DNA from 2 places in the Agrobacterium sp. 20P9.1.2 genome. Region 1 is predicted to be linked to the other one. Evidence: predicted binding sites of a transcription regulator. Region 1 holds the regulator's gene; the other holds the start of a gene.
The links. Region 1 encodes PhoB, which activates phosphate uptake and scavenging genes when phosphate is short. Its sites were predicted from a motif close to TGTCATNNANCTGTCAT; they were not measured.
Positions count from the first base shown of each region.

Region 2: a site for PhoB is predicted at 944-960, ahead of AC27VJ_RS00185 (alkaline phosphatase). Genes of this name have one in related genera too.

Region 1 covers NZ_JBYOKI010000001.1:367,548-372,669, reverse strand. The annotation lists gene AC27VJ_RS01845 (GcrA family cell cycle regulator) at 1-496, shown strand, start outside; gene AC27VJ_RS01840 (DUF6481 family protein) at 1,019-1,408, opposite strand; gene AC27VJ_RS01835 (hypothetical protein) at 1,445-1,666, opposite strand; gene AC27VJ_RS01830 (cold-shock protein) at 1,891-2,100, opposite strand; gene AC27VJ_RS01825 (hypothetical protein) at 2,302-2,580, shown strand; gene phoB (phosphate regulon transcriptional regulator PhoB) at 2,626-3,309, opposite strand; gene phoU (phosphate signaling complex protein PhoU) at 3,443-4,159, opposite strand; gene pstB (phosphate ABC transporter ATP-binding protein PstB) at 4,247-5,062, opposite strand.
Region 2 covers NZ_JBYOKI010000001.1:39,913-45,034, reverse strand. The annotation lists gene AC27VJ_RS00185 (alkaline phosphatase) at 1-886, opposite strand, end outside; gene dnaK (molecular chaperone DnaK) at 1,240-3,144, shown strand; gene dnaJ (molecular chaperone DnaJ) at 3,232-4,365, shown strand; gene AC27VJ_RS00170 (LysE family translocator) at 4,421-5,005, opposite strand; gene AC27VJ_RS00165 (DUF924 family protein) at 5,082-5,122, opposite strand, start outside.

The sequences.
Region 1 (5,122 bases):
AAGACTGTGGTCCGAAGGGCTGAGCGCCAGCCAGATCGCAGCCCAGCTCGGCGGCGTCAGCCGTAACGCCGTCATCGGCAAGGTCCACCGTTTGAACCTGCCAGGCCGTGCAAAGGCCGGTGGCACGGTTGCAACCTCACGCCCCGCCGCCAAGCGCCCTGCAGCCCCTACGGCACCCCGCGCAACCAACTTTCCAGCCCGCCCGGCAACAGCACGCCCGGCGCCCCGCACGGTTGGCGCCACCGCGCTGAAGGACGATCTGGACATCGATACGGCACAGGTTCTGGAATATGTTCCCGTCAACAATGCCTCGTTGCCAACATCTCTGCGCCTGACGCTGACGGAACTGACCGAGCGCACCTGCAAGTGGCCAGTCGGTGACCCGCTGAAGGACGACTTCCATTTCTGCGGCTGCGAAGCTTCCGAGTCCTCGCCTTACTGCAAGTTCCACGCGAAGATGGCTTACCAGCCAGTAAGCGAACGCCGTCGCGCTTAAGGGCAGCAGACATATTGCAAGAGATAAAAAAGCGGGTCCATTGGCCCGCTTTTTTCATGCCTACGATCAAAAGAGGAAGTCAGAGCCAACGATCGATGGGATCGACAAACGTCAACTAAGGCGCCGACACCTGCCCATCGCTTTGATAGGCCGAAATTTCACGCCAGTTGCGCACGCGGCCAAAAGCGATGAAGCTTGCTCTATCTTTCTCGGGATATTGGGCGTGGCTTTTATAGCCTTATAGCGCCATATGCTCTTACAAACTGCTGAGCTATGCCTGCTTGCAATGACACAAGACTTCCATGAAACGGAAGTCTTGTGACCGGATTTCACCTATGTGGGAAAAGCAGTTCTGCAGAACGTTCAGGACGGCTCCGCGGGCGCACTGGATGCGCAGAGATGCCGGGCACCTCTGATTGGCGGCGTAACCGCCAATGTTTCCGCAAGCACGAATGACAACAGGTCCATCCCGCCAGACCGCAGCCCTTCATTCGAATGGCTGCTGGATCATGGCAGATAGCTTTAACCCTGGCGGGCCTTGCGGTTGGCGTAGCGACGGTCGCGCTCGGCCTTGCGGGCGGCCTCATCTTCGATGACGCGGGCGACGCGGTTTTTATCGGCCAGCTTGCGGGCGTCTTCTTCGGCAGTCGCAGCGGCTTCAAGCTCGGCTTCATGCGCCAGCCGTTCCGCTTCGAGGCGGCTCTGCTCTTCGCGCTTCTGCTGCTCGCGCTCGGCACGACGCGCTTCGCGGGCTTCCGCCACGGCGATGCGTTCTGCCTGCTTGGCTTCCCGGTTGGGTTCGGCGGCTTCCTTGGCGGCCTTATAGGCCTGCAGAAGGGCAGCCTTGGCCTCAGCAGCGGCGCTGCGGCGGTCAGTCAGTTCACTGTTTTTAACGTTTTTGTTGTTTCTCAAGTCTCTATTCCAGTTGAGGTGCCGTACCCATCAGGGTCAGGATTTCTTAGCACGCTTTGCGGGTGTCTTGGCAGGTGCCAGGCTGTCTTGCAGTTCCTTGGCAAGGCGCGCTTCACGCAGGCGCTGCGTCTTTTCATCACGCGCCTGGGCAATCGAATTGAGTTCGTCAACCGCATGGCCGCGTGCAAAGAACTGCGACTGCGTTTCACCGAATGCGATTTCCGCCTGCTGGCGAGATTTGCTGTGTGTTTCAGACATGGAATTTCCTTCCTGTCGCATCAGCCGAAATCGGGATCGATTTCCAAAAACGCCGCTGCGGGGTGGATAGAGTGGCCCGGAGCGTTTGCGCCCATGGGCGCCTTGTCCGAAGCCTGTACCGCCGGGCGGCACAAAAAAAGGCCAGGCAACGTGCCTGACCTCGCTTGGTCTCATGCTTTCGACAGTGCCAGTACATCCGTGGTCAAAGGAAAGCGGAGTCCGTATTAAGCAGCCTGGAGATTGCAGGCCGACATTTTGCCCGACTTGTTGTCGCGCTCAAGGTCGTAGCTCAGCTTCTGGCCTTCAACGATTTCGCGCATACCTGCACGCTCTACAGCGGAGATGTGTACGAATGCGTCTGTGCCGCCGTTGTCTGGCTGAATGAAGCCGAAGCCCTTGGTGGAGTTAAACCATTTTACTGTGCCTGTGGTCATAATGAACCCTTTCAAAGCATAAGTTATAGATCACAGAACTGACGCCCTGTGTGCGAGTATAGCGATTTTTTTGAAGGAAAGGGTTAGTTCAAAACGCGGTGCTAATCGCGCGGCAACCAAAGCTCAGCAAGCAAAATATCGATAAACCAGTGATAGAGGGTTATGACCGGATAGTCAAACTTTAAATTTCAGATCATTGAAATGAGCGTTTATCTTGCAACGCAGCAGCCTCTTCAGAAATATAATAATCCGTGCTGGATTTTCAATTTTGAAAATTTACCTGCCCTTTGTTTTTACTCAGGAAAACTGCGCGGCAAGCGGATATCCCCGCCTCCCCTTTCCATCCGCAACTTCTGGCGCAAACCAGTTCAAAGGGGTCAAAAATATATCTTCGTGACCGGCTGGAGATGGCTCCCCTTCTCGTACACATTCCTGCCTAAGCTGCGCAAAAATACAAAACGCGCGCCGTTGACCCGGTGAGGCAACAGCGCGCATTGTGCGAAAGATCAGTGATGGAGCCGCCCGTCAGGCTTCCATAGAATAGCCAGCGCCGCGAACGGTGCGGATCACATCCTGCATGTTGGAGAAGTTCAGAGCCTTGCGCAGACGACCGACATGAACATCGACCGTGCGTTCGTCCACATAGATATCGTGACCCCAGACGCCGTCGAGAAGTTGCGAGCGGGAGAAGACGCGGCCGGGAGAGACCATCAGGAACTCCAGCAGGCGGAATTCGGTTGGTCCGAGGCGCACTTCGCGGGTCTTGCGGTGAACACGATGCGTTTCGCGATCCAGCTCGATGTCACCGCATTTCAGGACAGACGACAGAACTTCCGGGCGGGCGCGACGCAGCATGGCTTTGACGCGCGCCATCAGTTCCGGCGTGGAGAAGGGCTTGACCACATAGTCGTCTGCGCCCGTGGCCAGTCCGCGCACGCGCTCGCTTTCCTCACCGCGTGCCGTCAACATGATGATCGGCAGGCGTTCGGTCTCGGGGCGCATTCTCAGGCGACGGCACAATTCGATGCCGGAAACGCCCGGCAGCATCCAGTCCAGGATCAGCAGATCCGGCGTCCGCTCCTGCAGGCGGATTTCCGCCTCGTCGCCACGGGGAATGGTGTCGACATCGTAACCTTCGGATTCCAGATTGTAACGAAGAAGAACACTCAAAGCCTCTTCATCTTCGACAACTGCGATTTTCGGCACCATAGGCTTGGGACTCCGCCAGTCTTACCAGAGCGCCATGCGTTCATTTGGACGCATCACGGACGCTCTGGCCTGTTGATCTACACATCGGCATTCCGAAGATCGTTTCCGATCCAAAGTGCCGATGCTGTAAAACTTACTCGGTTACTGCACCGAGCGTGTTGGAACTATCGTCCTTCGGACGCTCGCCTTCCGGCTGGCTGCCGGTGGCCATGTAGTAGATGGTTTCTGCGATATTGGTCGCATGGTCGCCAACGCGCTCGATGTTCTTTGCGCAGAACAGCAGATGCGTGCAGGTGGTGATGTTACGCGGATCTTCCATCATGTAGGTCAACAGCTCGCGGAACAGCGAGGTGTACATGGCGTCGATCTCTTCGTCGCGCTCGCGGATGGCCTGCGCCTTTTCTACGGAACGTGTGGAATAGACGTCCAGCACTTCCTTCAGCTGCACCAGTGCCAGTTCCGACAGATGCTCGAGACCACGGGCCAGCTTGCGCGGAACGCCCGTGCCAGCAACGGCAATGACGCGCTTGGCGGTGTTCTTGCCAAGGTCGCCTACGCGCTCCAGATCGGCGGCAATGCGCAGCGAACCGATGATTTCGCGAAGGTCGGCCGCCATAGGCTGACGCTTGGCGATGGTGACGATGGCCTTGTCGCCGATCTCGCGCTCGGCGTGATCGAGGATCGTATCATCAGAGATGACCTTCTGGGCCAGCGCTGCATCGGAATTGACCAGCGCCCGCACCGCATCAGCGCACATCTGTTCAGCCAGACCACCCATTTCGGCGATGCGGCGGGTGAGGAACTTCAGTTCATCATCATAGGCGGACATAATATGGGAATGTGTCGACATGTTCGAAGTCTCCAGTTTCGATGCACTGGCCCGCAAGCCCAGTTGGGCTCAAGCGGTGCCATGCGAAGGGTTTGAACCAGCGTCAGATCAGCCGAAGCGACCCATGATATAGTCCTGCGTGCGCTGGTCATCCGGGTTGGTGAACATCTTATCGGTGTCGTTTTCTTCCACCAGATGGCCCAGATGGAACATGGCGGTTCGCTGCGACACGCGGGCTGCCTGCTGCATGGAGTGGGTAACGATGACGATGGTGTAATTGGCGCGCAGCTCGTGGATCAGTTCTTCGACTTTGGCGGTTGCAATCGGGTCCAGCGCCGAGCAGGGCTCATCCATGAGGATGACTTCTGGAGAAACCGCAATGGCGCGGGCGATGCACAGACGCTGCTGCTGACCGCCGGACAGGCCGGTGCCGGATTCGTGCAGACGATCCTTGGCTTCGTTCCACAGACCGGCCTTCTGAAGGCTGGACTCGACGATCTGATCCATATCCGCCTTGTTGCGGGCCAGACCATGGATGCGGGGACCGTAGGCGATGTTTTCGTAGATCGTCTTCGGGAAAGGGTTCGGCTTCTGGAACACCATGCCGACGCGGGCGCGCAGTTCCACCACGTCGATCGTCTGATCGTATATATCGTCTTCATCGAGCGTGATCTTGCCGGTAACGCGGCAACTGTCGATGGTGTCGTTCATGCGGTTCAGCGTGCGCAGGAAAGTGGACTTGCCACAGCCAGACGGTCCGATGAGCGCCGTCACGGTGTTTTCACGCACATTGAGGTTCACATCGTAAAGGGCACGCTTCTCGCTATAATAAACGGAAACGTCCTTGCCGATCATCTTGTATGTTACTTCATTCATTTTCTTGTCCAGCGCCTTTTCAACTGCTGCTTCCGACAACATATTCATAGCCTCAAGCTCCCGGTGTTTGTTACATCGCATGCTGGCTGGAAAACCGGTGACCCGATT
Region 2 (5,122 bases), 330 kb from region 1:
TGTCGTCCTTACGCTTGGAACCGGGAACGTCCTTGCCGAGGAAATAGGCAGAGCCACCGCCCAGAACGACGTCAGGCTTGACGTCGAACATCATGCCGGTGATTTCAGCCTTGTCGCCACGCTTGCGGGTGTGGGAAACGATGGCCGCAGGCGTCGCGTCCTGCAATTCGGATGTCGTTACGATGCCGATGGACTTCTTCGTCTGGCGGCGCAAGGCCTCGCCGATGGTCTCGACCTTCGGGTCATCAAGGCTTGCAGGCGTGCGGTCGCCATAAACGCCGAGAGCGTTTACAGGAGCCTTGTGGCCAGTCATGTAGGCCGACATGGTGTTGGCGCTATCGGTGGCGATGGCTTCGGTGGACGATGTGCCGATGAAGGCCATGCGGTCCATTTCGTCCATGTTCAGGCGACCGTTCGCCTTACCTTCGGTCATGCCCTTGGACATGATGCGGGCAGCGGTGCGGTGCGCAACAGAGAGGCCGTCACCTAGGAGGAAAATGATGTTCTTGGCCTTTGGCGTTTCGCCGGTGCCATAAACAACCCAGTTGACGCTCTTGGTTTCGGAACCGGCGGAAACCTCGACCTTGTAATCGCCAGCCTTGGCAATCTTGAGGCCACGCAGGGTTACGGCAGAACCGAGAACCTTGTCTTCCTTGCCCTTTTCTTCTGCCGTGAAGGTGACGTCGGCGCCGAAGACGGTCTTGTAATCCTGGCCGTTGACGGTGATCTTCACGTCTTCAGGCTTTACGACATTCTTGAACTCGACTTTGAAGTCAAAAGGAGAACCGCTGAGAATCGTTGCACGATCAAGCGGATAGACGGTTGCGGCCTGTGCAGCACCGGCAAGCACGGTGGTCGCGACGAATGCGGCGATAAGTTTGCGCATGATAACCTCTAAGGAGTTATGTTTTATAGAAAAGCACCCCGCCTATAGGGACAGCGCATGACAATGAAATGACGATCCGCGCGAATCTGAGGAGCGCTGCACAACCCGGCTGTTTTTATTTCTGCCGTGTCGAAAGGCGCTCAGGGTGCCTCATCTGTTTTATGCAAGCTTTATTTCTTCATTTTTTGGTGCAATCGACGCATTGATCCGCCTTGCAGCGGGAAAAATCGCTCCTTATATACCCCCCAGACAGCAGCAAGAATGCTGCACAAACCGGAAGACCATCCAAGTCAAGGAGTTGTCAGTGGAATGCCTCCCGGGGTTCCGACAACTCGCTTCAAGGAGAGAAGAGAATGGCAAAAGTAATCGGTATCGACCTTGGCACGACCAATTCCTGCGTCGCAGTGATGGACGGCAAGGACACAAAGGTAATTGAAAACGCGGAAGGTGCACGTACGACCCCTTCCATGGTCGCGTTCAGCGACGATGGTGAGCGTCTGGTCGGCCAGCCTGCAAAGCGTCAGGCCGTCACCAACCCGACCAACACCCTGTTTGCGGTTAAGCGCCTGATCGGTCGCCGCTACGAAGACCCGACTGTCGAAAAGGACAAGGGCCTCGTACCGTTCGAGATCGTCAAGGGCGACAATGGCGACGCATGGGTAGAAGCACAGGGCAAGGGTTACTCCCCTTCGCAGATTTCCGCGATGATCCTTCAGAAGATGAAGGAAACTGCCGAATCCTACCTCGGTGAAAAGGTCGAAAAGGCCGTCATCACCGTTCCTGCCTACTTCAACGACGCACAGCGCCAGGCCACCAAGGATGCTGGCCGCATTGCCGGTCTTGAAGTTCTGCGCATCATCAACGAGCCGACGGCAGCAGCCCTGGCTTATGGCCTCGACAAGAAGGAAGGCAAAACGATTGCCGTGTACGACTTGGGTGGCGGTACCTTCGATATTTCCGTTCTGGAAATCGGCGACGGCGTTTTCGAAGTTAAGTCCACCAACGGCGATACCTTCCTTGGCGGTGAAGACTTCGACATGCGTCTGGTCGAATATCTGGCCGGTGAGTTCAAGAAGGATCAGGGCATTGACCTGAAGGGCGACAAGCTTGCACTTCAGCGCCTGAAGGAAGCTGCCGAAAAGGCAAAGATCGAACTTTCGTCATCGCAGCAGACCGAAATCAACCTGCCCTTCATTACGGCAGATGCGACCGGTCCTAAGCACCTGACGCTGAAGCTGACCCGCTCCAAGTTCGAAAGCTTGGTAGACGATCTGGTCCAGCGCACCGTTGCACCATGCAAGGCAGCGCTTAAGGATGCTGGCGTTTCGGCTGCCGAGATCGACGAAGTCGTTCTCGTCGGTGGTATGAGCCGCATGCCGAAGGTTCAGGAAGTCGTCAAGCAGCTGTTCGGCAAGGAGCCGCATAAGGGTGTGAACCCGGATGAAGTTGTTGCCATGGGCGCTGCCATTCAGGCCGGCGTTCTGCAGGGCGACGTCAAGGACGTTCTGCTTCTCGACGTAACGCCTTTGTCTCTCGGCATCGAAACACTGGGTGGCGTCTTCACACGTCTGATCGACCGTAACACGACGATCCCGACCAAGAAGAGCCAGACCTTCTCGACCGCCGAAGACAACCAGTCTGCCGTGACCATCCGCGTTTCGCAGGGTGAGCGCGAAATGGCTGCCGACAACAAGTCGCTCGGTCAGTTCGACCTCGTCGGCCTGCCACCATCGCCACGCGGCGTTCCGCAGATTGAAGTGACCTTCGACATCGACGCCAACGGCATCGTGCAGGTTTCCGCGAAAGACAAGGGCACCGGCAAGGAACAGCAGATCCGCATTCAGGCATCTGGTGGTCTGTCCGACGCCGACATCGAAAAGATGGTGAAGGACGCCGAGGCCAATGCCGAAGCCGACAAGAAGCGTCGCGCCGGTGTGGAAGCCAAGAACCAGGCCGAAAGCCTCATCCACTCCACCGAGAAGTCGGTGAAGGAATATGGCGACAAGGTTTCCGAAACGGATCGCAAGGCCATCGAAGATGCCATTGCTGCGCTGAAGACGTCGGTTGAGGCCTCCGAGCCGGATGCTGACGACATTCAGGCCAAGACCCAGACCCTTATGGAAGTTTCCATGAAGCTTGGTCAGGCCATCTACGAAGCCCAGCAGGCTGAAGGCGGCGAAGGTGCTGCCGAAGGTGGCAAGGACGACGTGGTCGATGCGGACTATGAAGAAATCAAGGACGACAAGAAGTCTGCATAATCCAGACTTTCTGAACTCCAATTGATGCTTGACTGAAATCCGGCTGCCTAGTGCAGCCGGAAATCCATTTCCGGGGCTTGTTAATTAATGGCGAAAGCAGACTTTTACGAAACACTTGGCGTTGGCAGAACTGCCGACGAAAAAGAGCTGAAAAGCGCCTTCCGCAAACTCGCGATGAAGTATCACCCGGACAAGAATCCCGATGATGCCGAATCTGAAAAGAAGTTCAAGGAAATCAACGAAGCCTATGAAACGCTCAAGGACCCGCAGAAGCGGGCTGCTTACGACCGTTTCGGCCACGCAGCCTTCGAACAGGGTGGCATGGGCAATGCAGGCGGCGGCTTCGGTGGTGGCGGCAGCGGTGGTTTCTCCGATATTTTTGAAGACATTTTTGGCGAGATGATGGGCGGCGGCCGTGCACGTCGCTCCAGCGGCGGACGCGAGCGCGGCGCCGATCTTCGCTATAATATGGAAATTTCGCTGGAGGAAGCTTTCAGCGGCAGAACAGCGCAGATTCGCGTGCCGACATCCATCACCTGCGACGTCTGTTCCGGTTCCGGCGCCAAGCCCGGTACCCAGCCCAAGACCTGCGGCACCTGCCAGGGTTCGGGCCGCGTGCGTGCAGCACAGGGTTTCTTCTCGGTGGAACGTACCTGCCCGACCTGCCACGGTCGTGGCCAGACGATTACCGACCCCTGCACCAAGTGCCACGGTCAGGGCCGTGTACCGGAAGAGCGTTCTCTCTCGGTCAATATTCCAGCTGGTATCGAAGACGGTACCCGGATTCGCTTGCAGGGCGAAGGCGAGGCTGGCATGCGCGGTGGCCCATCGGGCGACCTCTACATCTTCCTCTCCGTACGGCCACACGAGTTCTTCCAGCGTGACGGTGCCGATCTCTATTGCGCTGTGCCGATCTCCATGACGACGGCAGCGCTTGGCGGCACATTCGATGTGACGACATTGGATGGCACGAAATCGCGTGTGACAGTTCCCGAAGGTACGCAGGCTGGCAAACAGTTCCGTCTGAAGGGTAAGGGCATGCCTGTTCTGCGGTCTGCGCAGCAGGGCGATCTCTACATCCAGATTCAGATCGAAACACCGCAGAAGCTGACCAAGCGTCAGCGCGAATTGCTGCAGGAATTCCACGAACTGTCGTCCAAAGATAACAATCCAGAATCCACCGGCTTCTTTGCCCGGATGAAGGAATTCTTCGACGGTTGAGGCAGCATCCGCCTACCGACAAAAAGCCGTGCTTTCGAGAGAATGCGCGGCTTTTTTATGCCATGGCCCTCAGCGAACTCGTGGCAAGAACGGCGGCGAAGATGATAAGGCAGGTGGCCGCAATGCGCTGCATGGCTTCCGGTTTCAGAGAAACAGCCCCGCCCCGCGCAAAATAACAGCCAAGGCTGATCCAGCCGGAAGCCGCCAGAACGACGAGCCCTGAGAAGAGACCAAGCCATGGCAGCAGGTCGACGGCCTGCCCGTGCGGCATGATAACAACGGCAATGATCAGCGCTTTGGGATTGAGTATCGTCGTGACCAGAATATCCGCCGCCGTTACGTCTTTTTGCCTGGCCTGTGCTGCGGCTTTAAACCACAAACGATAGGCCAGAAACAGCACCCAGAGGCTTGCGCAAATCTTTGCGATGAGCGACAGCGCCGGATGAGCGGCGAGAAACGGTGCTGCGACGATGGCGACCGGAACGATGATGGCGAGATATCCGAGGATTTCGCACAGGATCAACGGCAGAGCGCGCGTGACACCGCGGCTGTAACCCGCCAGCGCCATGAGCGTGTTGGTTGGCCCGGGCGTCAGCAAGAGAAGCAGAATGGCCCCGGTGAATTCCAGAAATGTCGGCATGGTGATGCTGCAATCGATCATTGGACCATAAGTGTTTCTGCCGCAAGCGGATTGATTTCAGTCAAGTATTGAGCGCTTAACCCGCAAAACCGCCTTCGTCCAGAAACGCCTTTTCTT